DNA from 3 places in the Pseudomonas sp. MOIL14HWK12:I2 genome. Region 1 is predicted to be linked to each of the others. Evidence: riboswitches for the same ligand, from Rfam matches in the RefSeq annotation. Region 1 holds a riboswitch; each other region holds the start of a gene.

Region 1 (4,270 bases):
TGGGCGATGACGATGCGCAACTTGCCCGGGCCTGCGCGGCGCAGGCGTTCGGCGACGCGCTCAATCTGCTCGGTGCTCACCGCGCCATCCTTGTGGCGTCGCGGGGCGGTGGTGTTGAGTCCGACCAGCAGGAGCTCGTCGTTCTCGAAACTGGGCTCGAGGTCCTGGCCGAAATGGCGGCGATAGTTGCCATAGGGCGTCAGGAAACGAGCGAAGACATTGTACAGCGGCAGGTCGTGATTGCCCGGGATCACCAGGGTGCGGGGAATGCCGTAGCTTTCCAGGCGTTCGACGAAGGTCTTGGCGGCGGCGAATTGCTCGCGCCGGGCGCGCTGGGTGATGTCCCCGGAAAGGATGAGGACATCGGCGCCGTGTTCGCGGACATGGGCTTCCAGGGCCGCGACCACGGCGGGTTGCTCGGTGCCGAAGTGGGTATCGGAGATTTGCAGGAGGGTCGTCATGAGGACCTGGTTTCCAACGGATTCCCCTTTACGACCGCAACGGACGCCAAGCTATCCGGCGAAGGCTAGTTAGACTTCGCCGTCGTGGTGCCAGGCGTCATGCAGATCGGAGGCGTTGGCTTCGCCGACTTCGGCGCGGGCCTTGAGCCAGTCCAGCAGCGCGGTACGGTCTTCCGCGGTGGGCGAGGTGTAGCGCTTGTTGGCCATGATGGTGCCTTCGACCCAGGCGTTGTCGAAGCCGCCGATGTAGTCCAGCTTGCGCTCTTCGACGTAGTCGATGAAGTCGCCCAGGAAGGTGTCCAGATCGTCTTCGCTGAGTTCGTTCTTGAAGCTCACCTTGATTTCAAAGGCCAGTTCCTGGAATTCGCCCAGGTACTGCTTCTTGCGCAGGCGACGCTTCATGCGGCTCAAACGGGGATCTTGGTTGGTATCGGTCATGGCGAAGGCCTGGATATCGATGAAAGGGCGGGCATTATCCCTGGCGTCGCCGGGTAATGCCAATGCCGAACGCCCGAGCGGCGGCTTCCTGTGCGGGATTCGGCTGCGACCAGAGCGCGCAGCACGGCAGCCGGCGCTCAGCGGATACGGTTATCGGCAGCCGCCTCAGGCGGCCATGGCCGCGCAGGCGTCGGCGCAGGCTGCGCAGGCCCGGGCGCAGGCCTGGCAATGCTCAGCCTTGTGCTTGCCGCATTCGGCGGCGCAGGCACGGCAGGTGGCCAGGCACAGGGCGCAGGCTTCGGCGATGCGGTCGCTGCCGCGCTGCATGAAGGTGGCGGCCAGGCGGCAGGCGTCGGCGCAATCGCGATCCAGACGGACGCAGTCACGCATCATGTCCAGATTGGCTTCGCCCAGGCAGGCGCTGGCGCAGGTTTCGCAGGCGGCGGCGCAATCGAGGCAGGCCTTGATGCAGGCGGCGAGGGTGGCATCGTTCATCCGGTAGCTCCTGGCGGTGGGTGTCTAGGGTGGACCCGTCCGCGCGACGCCGAGTTCGGGCGGCGCCATCGATTGACGCTCTCCCGGCTAGTCCGTACCCTGCGCCCTTGCACGTGGTGCCCCGCCTGGAGCGGGGTGAAACAGGGAAGCCGGTCGAGCCGGCGCTGCCCCCGCAACGGTAGTTGAGCAGTAGCTGCGCGATGCCCACTGGCCCTGGCCGGGAAGGGGCGCAGCGGATGCCCTTAGGGCATCGGCTCACCAGCCCGGAGACCGGCCACGCTTGCGTTCATCTCGGCGATGCGGAGGGCGTCGCGCGGCGTCGCCACCTGCCTTGCGCGGGCGGCGTCTCTGCCCGTTTCTCCGCCGCGCCCGCACCCGGAGAACCATCCATGACCGACACCCCCGATTCGACCAGCCCCGAGCGCGACGAGCGCCACCGCGCGCGCATGGTGCGCAAGAAGGCGGTGATCGACGCCCGCATCGCCGAAGCCCAGGACGAACGCGGCCTGCTGCTGGTGCATACCGGCATCGGCAAGGGCAAGAGCAGCTCCGCCTTCGGCATGGCGGCGCGCGCCCTCGGCCACGGCATGAAGGTGGGCGTGGTGCAGTTCATCAAGGGCCGCCGCGATACCGGCGAGCAACTCTTCTTCAAGCGGTTCCCGGACGAGGTGCGCTACCACGTCATGGGTGAGGGCTTCACCTGGGACACCCAGGACCGGGCCCGCGACCTGCAGTCGGCGGCCGCGGCCTGGGCGGTGGCGGTGGAGCTCTTGCGCGATCCGGCCATCGGCCTGGTGCTGCTGGACGAACTCAACATCGCCTTCAAGCATGGCTACCTGGAGGTCGACCAGGTGCTGGCCGACCTGGCCGGGCGTCCGGCTCATCAGCACGTGGTGGTGACCGGCCGCGGTGCGCCACAGGCATTGGTCGAGGCCGCCGACACCGTGACCGACATGAGTCTGGTCAAGCACGCCTTCCAGGCCGGCGTCCGCGCCCAGCAGGGCATCGAATGGTAGGCGAGACGCGGCATTGCCCGGCGCTGCTGATCGCCGCCCCGGCCTCGGGTCAGGGCAAGACCAGCGTCACCGCGGCCCTGGCCCGGCTGCACGCCCGCCAGGGGCGGCGGGTACGGGTGTTCAAGTGCGGCCCGGACTTTCTCGATCCGATGATTCTGGCCCGCGCCAGCGGCGCGCCGGTTTACCAGCTCGATCTGTGGATGATCGGCGAGGCCGAGAGCCGGCGCCTGCTGTGGGAAGCGGCGGGGGAGGCGGATCTCATCCTCATCGAAGGCGTCATGGGGCTGTTTGACGGCCAGCCCTCCGCGGCCGACCTCGCCGAGCGCTTTGGCGTACCGGTGCTGGGCGTGATCGACGCCGCCGGACTGGCGCAGACCTTTGGCGCCCTGGCCTATGGCCTCGCCCATTACCGGCCGAGTCTGCCCTTCGCCGGGGTGCTGGCCAATCGCAGCGGCAGTCCGCGGCAGACCCAGCTGATCCGCGGCAGCCTGCCGGCGGGCATGACCTTCTTTGGTAGCCTGCCGCGCGATGCCGGCATCGAATTGCCGAGTCGTCACCTGGGGCTGATCCAGGCCGACGAGGTCACCGACCTGGATCGCCGTCTGGACATGGCGGCCGATGCCCTGGGCGCCAGTTCCGACATCGAATTGCCGCCGCCCGTGGCCTTCGCCGCGCCGGAGCCGACCGCGGTCGAGCCACTGCTAGCCGGAGTGCGGATTGGCGTGGCCCGGGATGCGGCGCTAGCCTTCATCTACCAGGCCAACCTGGATCTCTTGCGCGCCCTGGGCGCCGAGCTGCAGTTCTTTTCCGTGCTGGCCGACACGACGCTGCCGGCGGTGGACAGCCTTTATCTGCCGGGCGGCTATCCCGAGCTGCACCTGCAGACGCTGTCCAACAACCTGGGCATGCGCGCGGCCATCCGCGCCCACCACGCAGCGGGCAAGCCGATCCTCGCCGAGTGCGGCGGCATGCTCTATCTGCTCGACGAACTGACCGACAAGGCCGGCGAATCCGCCAGCCTGCTCGGGCTGCTGCCGGGCAGCGCGCGGATGCAGGCGCGACTCACCGCCCTGGCCCTGCAGTCGGTGGATTTCGAACAGGGCACCCTGCGCGGCCACACCTATCACCACTCCGCCCTGGAGTCACCCGAGACGCCCTGGGCGCGCGGGCTGTGCCCCAACGGCAAGGCGGTGGCCGAGGCGGTCTACCGAGACGGTCGCCTCACCGCCAGCTATATTCACTTCTACATGCCGTCGGCACCCGCCGCGGCCGCCGCGATGCTCAAGCCGTGACCACGACCCCCTATACCCCCGCCGACCAAGCCGCCGTCTACCGAGCCATCGCCGAGCGCCGCGACATGCGCCATTTCTGCGGTGGCGAGGTGCCTCCCGAACAACTGGCCCGTCTGCTGGGCGCTGCGCACCAGGCGCCCAGCGTCGGACTGATGCAGCCCTGGCGCTTCCTGCGCATCAGCGATCCAGCCCTGCGCCAGCGCCTGCACGAATTGGTGGAAGAAGAGCGCTGCGCCACCGCCGAGGCCCTTGGCGAGCGCAGCGACGACTTCATGAAGCTCAAGGTGCAGGGCATCCTCGACTGCGCCGAGGTGCTGGTGGCGGCGCTCATGGACGGCCGCGAAGCCCACGTCTTCGGCCGCCGTACCCTGCCGGAGATGGACCTGGCCTCGCTGTCCTGCGCCATCCAGAATCTCTGGCTGGCCGCCCGCTGCGAAGGCCTGGGCATGGGCTGGGTGTCGCTGTTCGAACCGGAAGCCGTGCGCAGCCTGCTGGAGATGCCGGAAGGCGCCCAGCCGGCGGCCATCCTCTGCTTGGGGCCGGTGGAAGCCTTCTACCCGCGGCCCAT
Region 2 (4,270 bases), on a different contig from region 1:
GGCGCCCGAGGCGCGGGCGCGCAAGCTCCTACCCGAGGTGGAGCTGGGCGAGTTGCTGCTGGCCATGGGCGAGGTCCTGCGCCGCGCCGACCTGTTCGAGAGTCACCAGGTGACCCGCGAGGTGCTGTCCACCCGCGAGCGCATGAGTCAGGTGCTGGAGCGCCTCAAGGATGGCGCCTTCGTACCCTTCGTGGCGCTGTTCACCCTGGATGAAGGCCGGCTCGGGGTGGTGGTGACCTTCATGGCCATCCTCGAGCTGGTCAAGGAGTCCCTGGTGGAGCTGGTGCAGAACGAGCCCTTCAGCCCCATCCATGTCCGCGCCCGGGTCAGAGACACTGATGCGGAAGGGGTCGCTCAGGCGTAAGCCAGCGCTGCCGTCGCGGCCGCGCTCTTGCGCTTGCCGACCCGCAACCGGGCGCCTTCACCGGCCGCAGCCAGGGCCGCGGCTTCAGCCACGCTGGGACTGCCGGTGTGTTGCAAGGCGACCGCACTCGGCGCGGCGATGCCCTCCTGTTGCGCCAGACGTTCGGCGGAGAAGCCCTGCAAGGGCAGTTGCCAGCGCTGGGCCAGGTGTTGCAGTGCGTTTTCCTCCACACGGCGGTCCACCGTCGCCAGCGCCGTCAGGGCGTTGGGGTCGCAGCCGGCCTCCTGCAGCACTGCCAGGGCCAGCGCGGTCAGCTCCTCCACCGAACAGCCCCGGCGGCAACCCAGGCCCAGGACCAGCGCCATCAGGCCTGAGGCGCCTGGCGATGGAACAGCCAGCTGCAGGCGAGTCCCAGGAGCAGCCAGAACGGCAGGTTGCTGGCCAGCACGGCGATCTGGAAGTGCCGTTGCAAGGCCTCCGGTGCCAGGCTCGCCTGGGCGACGGGTTGGGGCGCACCCAGCAGATGGGGAATGAGCAGCAGCTCGAGGGCGGCGATCTTGAAGCCGGGATGGCGAGTGAACGCCAGGAGCGCGAGCGCCGCGGCAGTGGCACCGGCAGTGCCCAGCCACCAGGCTTGACGCAGGGTGAGATCCGCCGCGGCCGTGCCGGGTAGCTCCGGCGGCAGGCCGAGGCTGGGCGCCAGGCAAAAGGTGGCATAGCCGGCCAGGCCCCACAGCAGGCCCTGGTGCAGGCGGGTCGGGCCTCTTAGATTGAACAGGCCCGCCAGGATCAGGCCGAAGCCTACCGCCACCACCAGGTTACCGCCAAAGGTCGACAGGGTTCGCGGCCAGCCATCCGCCGGCGTCCAGGCTGCTTCTTCACCATGATGATGCTGTCCGGCCATGGCGGGCGCCTCGGTCTGGACCTCGTAGGTTTCCGCCTGGAGGATGAGCGGGGTCAGCCACAGGCTTTGCAGGGCACTCAGCAACAGGGCCGCAAGGAGGCCGGCCACGCCGGCACTGAAGGCAATACGCTGGAACATGGCGAACTCCTTTTAGTGGCAGGGGAAGCCTTCGCTATGGCGGGTATCGTGGGCGCCGTTGTGCAGCGCCTCGACATGGGAGAAACCGGCCAGAAGCACCAGGCCCAGGCCGAGCAGGCAGGCGAGCAGGGTGGCGGTCAGGCGCTGGGTGCGGGTACTGGTCTGGGGCAGGGCGGTGGTCGAGCGGGTAGCGGTCATGGCAGGGCCTCGGATTCCAAGCGGCAGGGACGCGCCGAGGCAGCGAGCCGCAGGCGGCCGCCGTCCAGCACGACCGCCCACCGCGGGTTGCTTGAAAGCAGCAGGCCGGTCTCCGGACTCACGAGGGTTGCAGGCTGCAACTACCAGGATCGCCTTCCCCAGACTTGCCGGCCGGGTGGCTCTGTGATCCTGCGCTCGTCTACCGTTGCGGGGGCAGTGCCGGACTCGGACCGGCTTCCCGTTTCACCGCGACCCATGGCGGAGTCGCGACACCTGAAGCAGCAGCGAGCAGACCACGCGCCTCGTCCGCCGGTCAAGTCTGGCCGATTGACACCCCGGCGGGGCGCTCGTAGCCTGTCGCGTTCCGAGGTGCTCTTGTCGGCAAGAGCTTGAAAGGGAACGCGGTGCGAAACCGCGGCTGCCCCCGCAACTGTAAGCGGCGTTTTTAGCCTCTCCACTAGAGCCTGTTCATAATTTGCTGCGCGTCGGCCAAACTGCGTTGAAGCTGCTTTCGGAATGCTCATTTACCATTCGTAAACTCCGCTTCCTCAAGCATCTTCGCCTTGTTTGACTCTAGCTCGCGAAATTATGAACACGCTCTAAGGCCACTGCTCACGCGGGAAGGCCGGAGCCGGGCGCCGCGAGCCAGGAGACCTGCCTCGCCACGTTTCGAACACGCAACCGGGCGGGGTGATCCGGGCTGCCATTGGGGCCTCGCCGCGGCGCGAGCGCCTGGCATGCCTGCCCGTCTTCTTTCGCTTTCTCTCTAATGGCAGCCCATGAAAACCCTGGCCAAGACCCCCGTCACCATCGTCACCGGCTTCCTCGGTTCCGGCAAGACCACCCTGCTGCGACACATGCTCGACCACGCCGAAGGCCGCCGCATCGCGGTGATCGTCAACGAATTCGGCGAGCTGGGCATCGACGGTGAAATCCTGCGCCAGTGCAGCATCGGCTGTACCGAGGAAGAGGCCCAGGGCCGCGTCTTCGAACTGGCCAACGGCTGCCTGTGCTGCACCGTGCAGGAAGAATTCTTCCCGGTGATGAAGGAGTTGGTGGCCCGCCGCGGCGACATCGACCATATCCTCATCGAGACCAGTGGCCTGGCCCTGCCCAAGCCCCTGGTGCAGGCCTTCCAGTGGCCGGAGATCCGCAACGCCTGCACGGTGGATGCGGTGATCACCGTGGTCGACAGCCCCGCGGTGGCGGCCGGCACCTTCGCCGCCCATCCCGAGCAGGTGGACGTCCAGCGCCGCCAGGACCCCAACCTCGACCATGAATCGCCGCTCCACGAGTTGTTCGAAGACCAGCTCGCCAGCGCCGATCTTGTGATCCTCAACAAGGCCGATGGCCTGGATGCCGAGGCCCTGGCGCGGGTACGTGCCGAGGTCACCGAGGAGTTGCCGCCGGCGGTCAAGGTGGTGGAAGCCAGTCGCGGCGTGCTGCCGCTGTCGGTTCTGCTGGGGCTGCAGGCCGAATCCGAGGCCCATATCGACAGCCGTCCCACCCACCATGACCTCGAAGGTCATGAAGACCACGATCACGACGAATTCGACTCCTTCGGCGTCCAGCTGCCCGAGGTGGCCGAGGCGACCCTGCTGGCGGCCCTGGCCGAGGTGGTCAAGACCCATGGTGTGCTGCGGGTGAAGGGCTTCGCGGCCATCGCCGGCAAGCCGCTGCGACTGCTGGTCCAGGGGGTCGGCACCCGCTTCGACAAGCACTTCGACCGCCCCTGGAAGACCGATGAGACTCGCAGCACCCAGCTGGTGCTGATCGGCCAGGAGTTGGACCAGGCGGCCATCACCGCCCAGTTGCGCGCCGCGGTCGCCTGACGCCAGATGCATCTGCTGCGTACCCAGCCGGGCGGCTTCGTCCCCGACGACGGCATCGCCCACCTGGCGCAGACGCCCGGTGAGATCGTCGTGCTCTGCAGTGGCGATTCGCACCTGGCTCTGCTGGCGGAGGCGACCCGTAGCCTGGACGAGGACTATCCGAGTCTGCGCCTGGCCAATCCCATGCAGTTGCAGAACCACGCCTCGGTGGACCTCTATGTCGAGGAGGTGCTGAGCCAGGCTCGGGTGGTGTTCATCTCCCTGCACGGCGGCCAGGGTTACTGGCGTTATGGCATGGAACGGCTGGCCGAGTTGGCCGCGCGGGGGCTGACCCTGATCGCGGTACCCGGCTGCGATCGGCCCGATCCTGAGCTGATGGCCCTGGGTACGGTGGCGCCGGACCTGGCCGAACGGCTGTGGCGCTATCTGCGCCAGGGAGGGCTGGGCAATGCCCGGGATTTCCTGCACTGCCTGGCGGCCGAATGCCTGGGTGCCCCTTACACCTACCAGCCGCCACGGGAATTGCCGCGGGTGGCGGTCTATCAGCCGGAAGGCCTGGGTCTGGACGGCTGGCGCCAGCACTGGCGACCGGATTGGCCGACCGCGGCGCTGCTGTTCTATCGCACCCATCTGCAGTCGGCCAACACCGCCTTCGTCGACGTCTTCTGCCAGCAGCTGGCCGCCGAAGGGCTGAATCCGTTGCCTATCGCCGTGGCCAGTCTCAAGGAGCCGGCCTGTCTGGAGGAGGTGGAGCGGCTGCTGGACGAGACCAGCGCCGCCCTGATCCTCAATACCACCGGCTTCGCCCAGTCCAGTCCGGAGCGGCCGAATCTG
Region 3 (4,270 bases), on a different contig from region 1:
GGGGTCTGCTCCATGCTCGGCGGCGTGGCCATGCTCGGCCTGCCGCTGGTCTATCGCAACCAGACCCTGACGGTGCTCTCCGGGGTGCTCTCCGCGGAAGAACTCAAGGCGCGCCTGGCCAGCGCCGACGCCGCCGTGGTGATGAAGCTCGGTCGCAACTTCGAGAAGGTGCGCCAAGTGCTGCGTGAGCTGGGTCTGGACGAGCGCGCCCGCTACATCGAGCGCGCCACCATGGACAATCAGCGCATCGTCGCGCTGGACGCCGTCGACCCCATGGCCTCGCCGTATTTCTCGCTGGTGGTGGTGCCGGGGGTGAAATGGAAGGGTTGAGCCCGGCCATCGTCATCCTCGGTCCCGGCGCCCTGGCCACCGCCCGCCGCTTGCAGGCCGGCCTGCCGGGCAGCCTGGTGCATGGCCTGGCCGGGCGGGTCGAGGGCGACGTCAGCTACAGCGCCTTCGGCGATCACCTGCGTGACCTCTATCGGCAGCAGCGCCCGCTGCTGGTGCTCTGCGCCGCCGGCATCGTCATCCGCAGCCTGGCGTCCTTGCTGGACGACAAGACCGCCGAGCCGCCGGTGCTGGCCGTGGCCGAAGACGGCAGCGCCGTGGTGCCGCTGCTGGGCGGCCTGGCCGGCGCCAATCGCCTGGCCCGTCAGCTCGGTACGCTGCTGAACGTGGCCCCGGCCATCACCACCAGTGGCGAACTGAGATTCGGCACCTGCCTGCTCGATCCGCCGGCCGGCTATGCCCTGGCCGATGTCGACGTGGCCAAGCACCGGGTGGCCGATCTGCTGGCCGGCGCCCCGGTACGCATCGAGGGCGAGGCGCCCTGGCTGGACGCGGTGCCCCTGGCCCGCGATCCCGCGGCGCGGCAGCGCATCCTGGTCTCGCCACTGGCCAGCGCTGACGACCACACCCTGCTGATCCATCCCCGCGCCGTGCTGGTGGCGGTACGCGCCGATGCCACGGCCGCCGCCGTCACCGCGCTGCTCGCCAGCGCCGGCTATGCGCCGGGCGCCGTGGCGCTGCTGCTGGCGCGGGCGGAAGACATGGCCGCGCCCGGTCTCGCCGAGCTGAGCCAGACGCTGGCCGTACCCCTGAGATTCGTCGACGCCCGCACCCCGGACTTCGCCCGGGCGTCGGTGGCGCGGGCCCAGACCCAGGGCCTCGCCCTGCACCTGCATGACCGGCCGCTGGACGCCGAGGACCTGGGCCAGCGCCGTGGGCGCCTCAGCGTGGTGGGCCTCGGCCCCGGCGCGGCGGAGCTCATGGCACCCGTGGTGCGCCGCGCCCTGGACCAGGCTCAGGACGTGCTCGGCTACGCCACCTACGTGCAGATGGCCGGTCCCTTGCGCCCGGATCAGCTGGCCCATGCCAGCGACAACCGCGAAGAATTGCAGCGCGCCCGCCACGCCTTTGAACTGGCCGCCAGCGGGCGCCAGGTGGTCATGGTGTCGTCCGGCGATCCAGGCGTCTTCGCCATGGCCGCCGCGGTGCTGGAGGTGCTGGAAGGCGCCGACGATCCGCGCTGGGCGGCGGTGGAGCTGGAGATCCTCCCGGGCATCACCGCGGCCATGGCCAGCGCCGCCCTGGCCGGCGCGCCCCTGGGCCACGACTTCTGCCTGATCTCCCTGTCCGACAACCTCAAGCCCTGGGCGGTGATCGAGCAGCGCCTGCGCCAGGCCGCCGCGGCCGACCTGGCCATGGCCTTCTACAACCCCATCTCCAAGGCCCGGCCGCATCAGCTGGAGCGGGCGCTGGACGTCCTGCGCAGCTGCCGTCCGGCGAACACCCCGGTGATCCTCGGCCGCGACGTCGGCCGTCCCGGTGGTGGTCTCGAATACACCAGCCTCGGCGCGCTGCGCAGCGACATGGTGGATTCACGCACCCTGGTGATCCTCGGCTCCAGCCATACCCGGCGTTTCCCGCGGGCCGATGGCGGCGAGTGGGTCTATACGCCGCGCTGGTACGATCCGGAATTGTTATAAAGTAACATTTAGTGCTTGAATCCTGGTCGCCGCTGGCTCACCCTCGGCGACCTTCCTGTTCCCTGGCGAGAAGCCGGTGCAACTCCGGCGCGGTCGCGCCACTGTGAGTCTTCGAGGTTCCGTACGAAAAGTCGCCGAGCGACGGTCAGGCGAGGCGGAAAAGGCTGAGGAAGCGGAGTTTACGAAACGTAAATGAGCATTCCGAAGCGTTTTCCAACGAAGCATCACCGAGCGCAGGCAATTTTCGTACGGAACCCAGGAGGCGAGCCAGACCTTGCCAGGGACTACCCAACATCCACAAGGGACGCGTCATCCCAAGGAGAGTCCATGTTTCGCCGTCTTCTGCCGCTGATCGCCGCCGGCCTGTTGTCCGTTGCCTCTCTCACCACCCAGGCGGCCACCGCCTATCCGCTGACCGTGCACAACTGCGGTCGTGAACTGGTCTTCGAGCGCGCGCCCCAGCGGCTGGTCAGCCTCGGTCAGGCCAGCACCGAGTTGCTCTTGCGCCTGGGCGTGGGCGCGCGGCTGGTGGGCACCGGCGTCTGGTTCGGCGGCTTGCCCGCGGACCTGCAGGCGGCGGGCAAGGGCATTCCGCGGCTGGCCGACAACGCCCCCAGCTTCGAGGCCGTGGTCGGCACCCGGCCGGACCTGGTGGCGGCCCAGTACACCTATCACGTCGGCCCCGGTGGCGAGGTGGCGGACTTCCCGCGCTTCGCCAAGCTGGGCATCGCCGCCTATGTGGCGCCCAGCGATTGCGAGGGCAAGGCGGTGACCGCCGATTCCAACAGCGATGGCAGCCGCAGCGCGCCCTTCGACATGCAGCTGGTGACCCGCGAAGCCCGCGAGCTGGCGGCCATCCTCGATGTGCAGCCGGCCGGCGAGCGTCTGGTCGCCGACATGGACCGCCGTATCGCCGTCGCGGGCGAGCAGGCCAAAGCCGCCGGGGTGCAGGGCCGCTCGGTGCTGTTCTGGTTTTCCAGTCCGCGGCTGGAAGGGGATCCCTGGGTCGCCGGCAACCTCGGTGCGCCGGCCTGGATCGCCCGGGCCCTGGGGCTGCGCAACGTGGTCGACAGCGCCGAGGAATGGCCGGCGGTGAGCTGGGAGCGCATCGCCAGCCTGGACCCTGACTATATCGTCGTGGCGCGCATGGACCGGCGTCTCTACCCGGCCGATGACGTGGACAAGAAGCTGGCCTTCCTGCGCAGCGATCCCTTGACCCGCGAATTGCGCGCGGTACGCGAGAATCACCTGCTGGTGGTGGATGCCCCGACCCTCAATCCCTCGCTGCGGGTGGTGGACAGCGTCGAGGCCCTGGCCGCCGACCTGGCCAAGCCGCAACCATGAGTCTGCCCCTGGCGGCCGAAGGCGCCCGGCCCTGGCGCTGGCTGCTGGGCCTGGCCGCGGTGCTGGCGCTGGCGGCGAGCGTGGTGCTGGCGGCGTCCTTCGGCGAGATGCCCATCGCGCCCCTGACCAGTCTGCAGGCCATCGCCAACGGCCTCGGCCTGGGGCCCTATCCGGTGGAGCGCATCGTCCAGGGCATCGTCTGGGAATACCGCCTCAGTCGCGCCCTGGTGGCCGCCTGCTGCGGTGCGGGCCTGGCGGTCTCCGGCGCCATCCTTCAGGCGCTGCTGCGCAACGCCCTGGCCGAGCCCTATGTGCTGGGGCTGTCGGCCGGCGCCTCCACCGGCGCGGTGCTGGTGATGCTGCTGGGCGTCGGTGGCGGGGTGCTTGGCGTGTCCCTGGGTGCCTTTCTCGGCGCGGTGCTGGCCTTCGCCGTGGTGCTGCCCTTTCTCGGCAGCGGCGGCAGTACCCGCATCATCCTCGCCGGGGTGGCGGCTTCCCAGCTGTTCAATGCCCTGACCGCCTATATCGTCGCCACCGCGGCCAATGCCGAGCAGGCGCGCAGCGTGATGTTCTGGCTGCTCGGCAGCCTGGCCGGGGTGCGCTGGCCGGATGTCTGGCTGGCCGCCGGGGTGGTGCTCGCCGGGCTGCTGGTGTGCCTGGCCTGCGCCCGGGCGCTGGATGCCTTCGCCTTTGGCGAAGACGCCGCCGCCAGCCTCGGGGTGGCGGTGGGACCGCTGCGCCTGCTGCTGCTGGCCGTCACCGGCCTGATCACCGCCTGCCTGGTCAGCCTGGTGGGCGCGGTGGGCTTCGTCGGCCTGGTGATCCCCCATGTGGCGCGTTTCCTGGTCGGTCCGGGGCATGGCCGGCTGCTGCCCACCTGCGCCCTGATCGGCGCGCTGTTCATGGTGCTGGCCGACATCGTCGCCCGCACCCTGGTG

The links. A riboswitch is a leader RNA that binds a small molecule or an ion and turns the genes downstream of it on or off. The one in region 1 is predicted to bind cobalamin.
Region 2: linked by a shared signal. The riboswitch ahead of cobW (cobalamin biosynthesis protein CobW) and the one ahead of cobO (cob(I)yrinic acid a,c-diamide adenosyltransferase) in region 1 are both predicted to bind cobalamin.
Region 3: linked by a shared signal. The riboswitch ahead of PSK12I2_RS0113335 (ABC transporter substrate-binding protein) and the one ahead of cobO (cob(I)yrinic acid a,c-diamide adenosyltransferase) in region 1 are both predicted to bind cobalamin.

What each region holds. Positions count from the first base shown of each region.
Region 1 covers NZ_AZOA01000003.1:175,152-179,421, reverse strand. Annotated here, with positions in the region: gene PSK12I2_RS0100890 (metallophosphoesterase) at 1-461, opposite strand, end outside; gene PSK12I2_RS0100885 (YggL family protein) at 531-899, opposite strand; gene PSK12I2_RS0100880 (four-helix bundle copper-binding protein) at 1,065-1,394, opposite strand; cobalamin riboswitch at 1,492-1,688, shown strand; gene cobO (cob(I)yrinic acid a,c-diamide adenosyltransferase) at 1,784-2,410, shown strand; gene PSK12I2_RS0100870 (cobyrinate a,c-diamide synthase) at 2,404-3,702, shown strand; gene bluB (5,6-dimethylbenzimidazole synthase) at 3,699-4,270, shown strand, end outside.
Region 2 covers NZ_KI783313.1:412,874-417,143, reverse strand. Annotated here, with positions in the region: gene PSK12I2_RS0118255 (ScpA family protein) at 1-364, shown strand, start outside; gene PSK12I2_RS0118250 (cobalamin biosynthesis protein) at 355-729, opposite strand; gene PSK12I2_RS0118245 (CbtA family protein) at 729-1,406, opposite strand; gene PSK12I2_RS0118240 (CbtB domain-containing protein) at 1,419-1,604, opposite strand; cobalamin riboswitch at 1,690-1,896, opposite strand; cobalamin riboswitch at 1,955-2,281, shown strand; gene cobW (cobalamin biosynthesis protein CobW) at 2,384-3,436, shown strand; gene cobN (cobaltochelatase subunit CobN) at 3,443-4,270, shown strand, end outside.
Region 3 covers NZ_AZOA01000014.1:57,102-61,371, reverse strand. Annotated here, with positions in the region: gene PSK12I2_RS0113345 (precorrin-2 C(20)-methyltransferase) at 1-330, shown strand, start outside; gene cobJ (precorrin-3B C(17)-methyltransferase) at 318-1,988, shown strand; cobalamin riboswitch at 1,995-2,285, shown strand; gene PSK12I2_RS0113335 (ABC transporter substrate-binding protein) at 2,316-3,332, shown strand; gene PSK12I2_RS0113330 (iron ABC transporter permease) at 3,329-4,270, shown strand, end outside.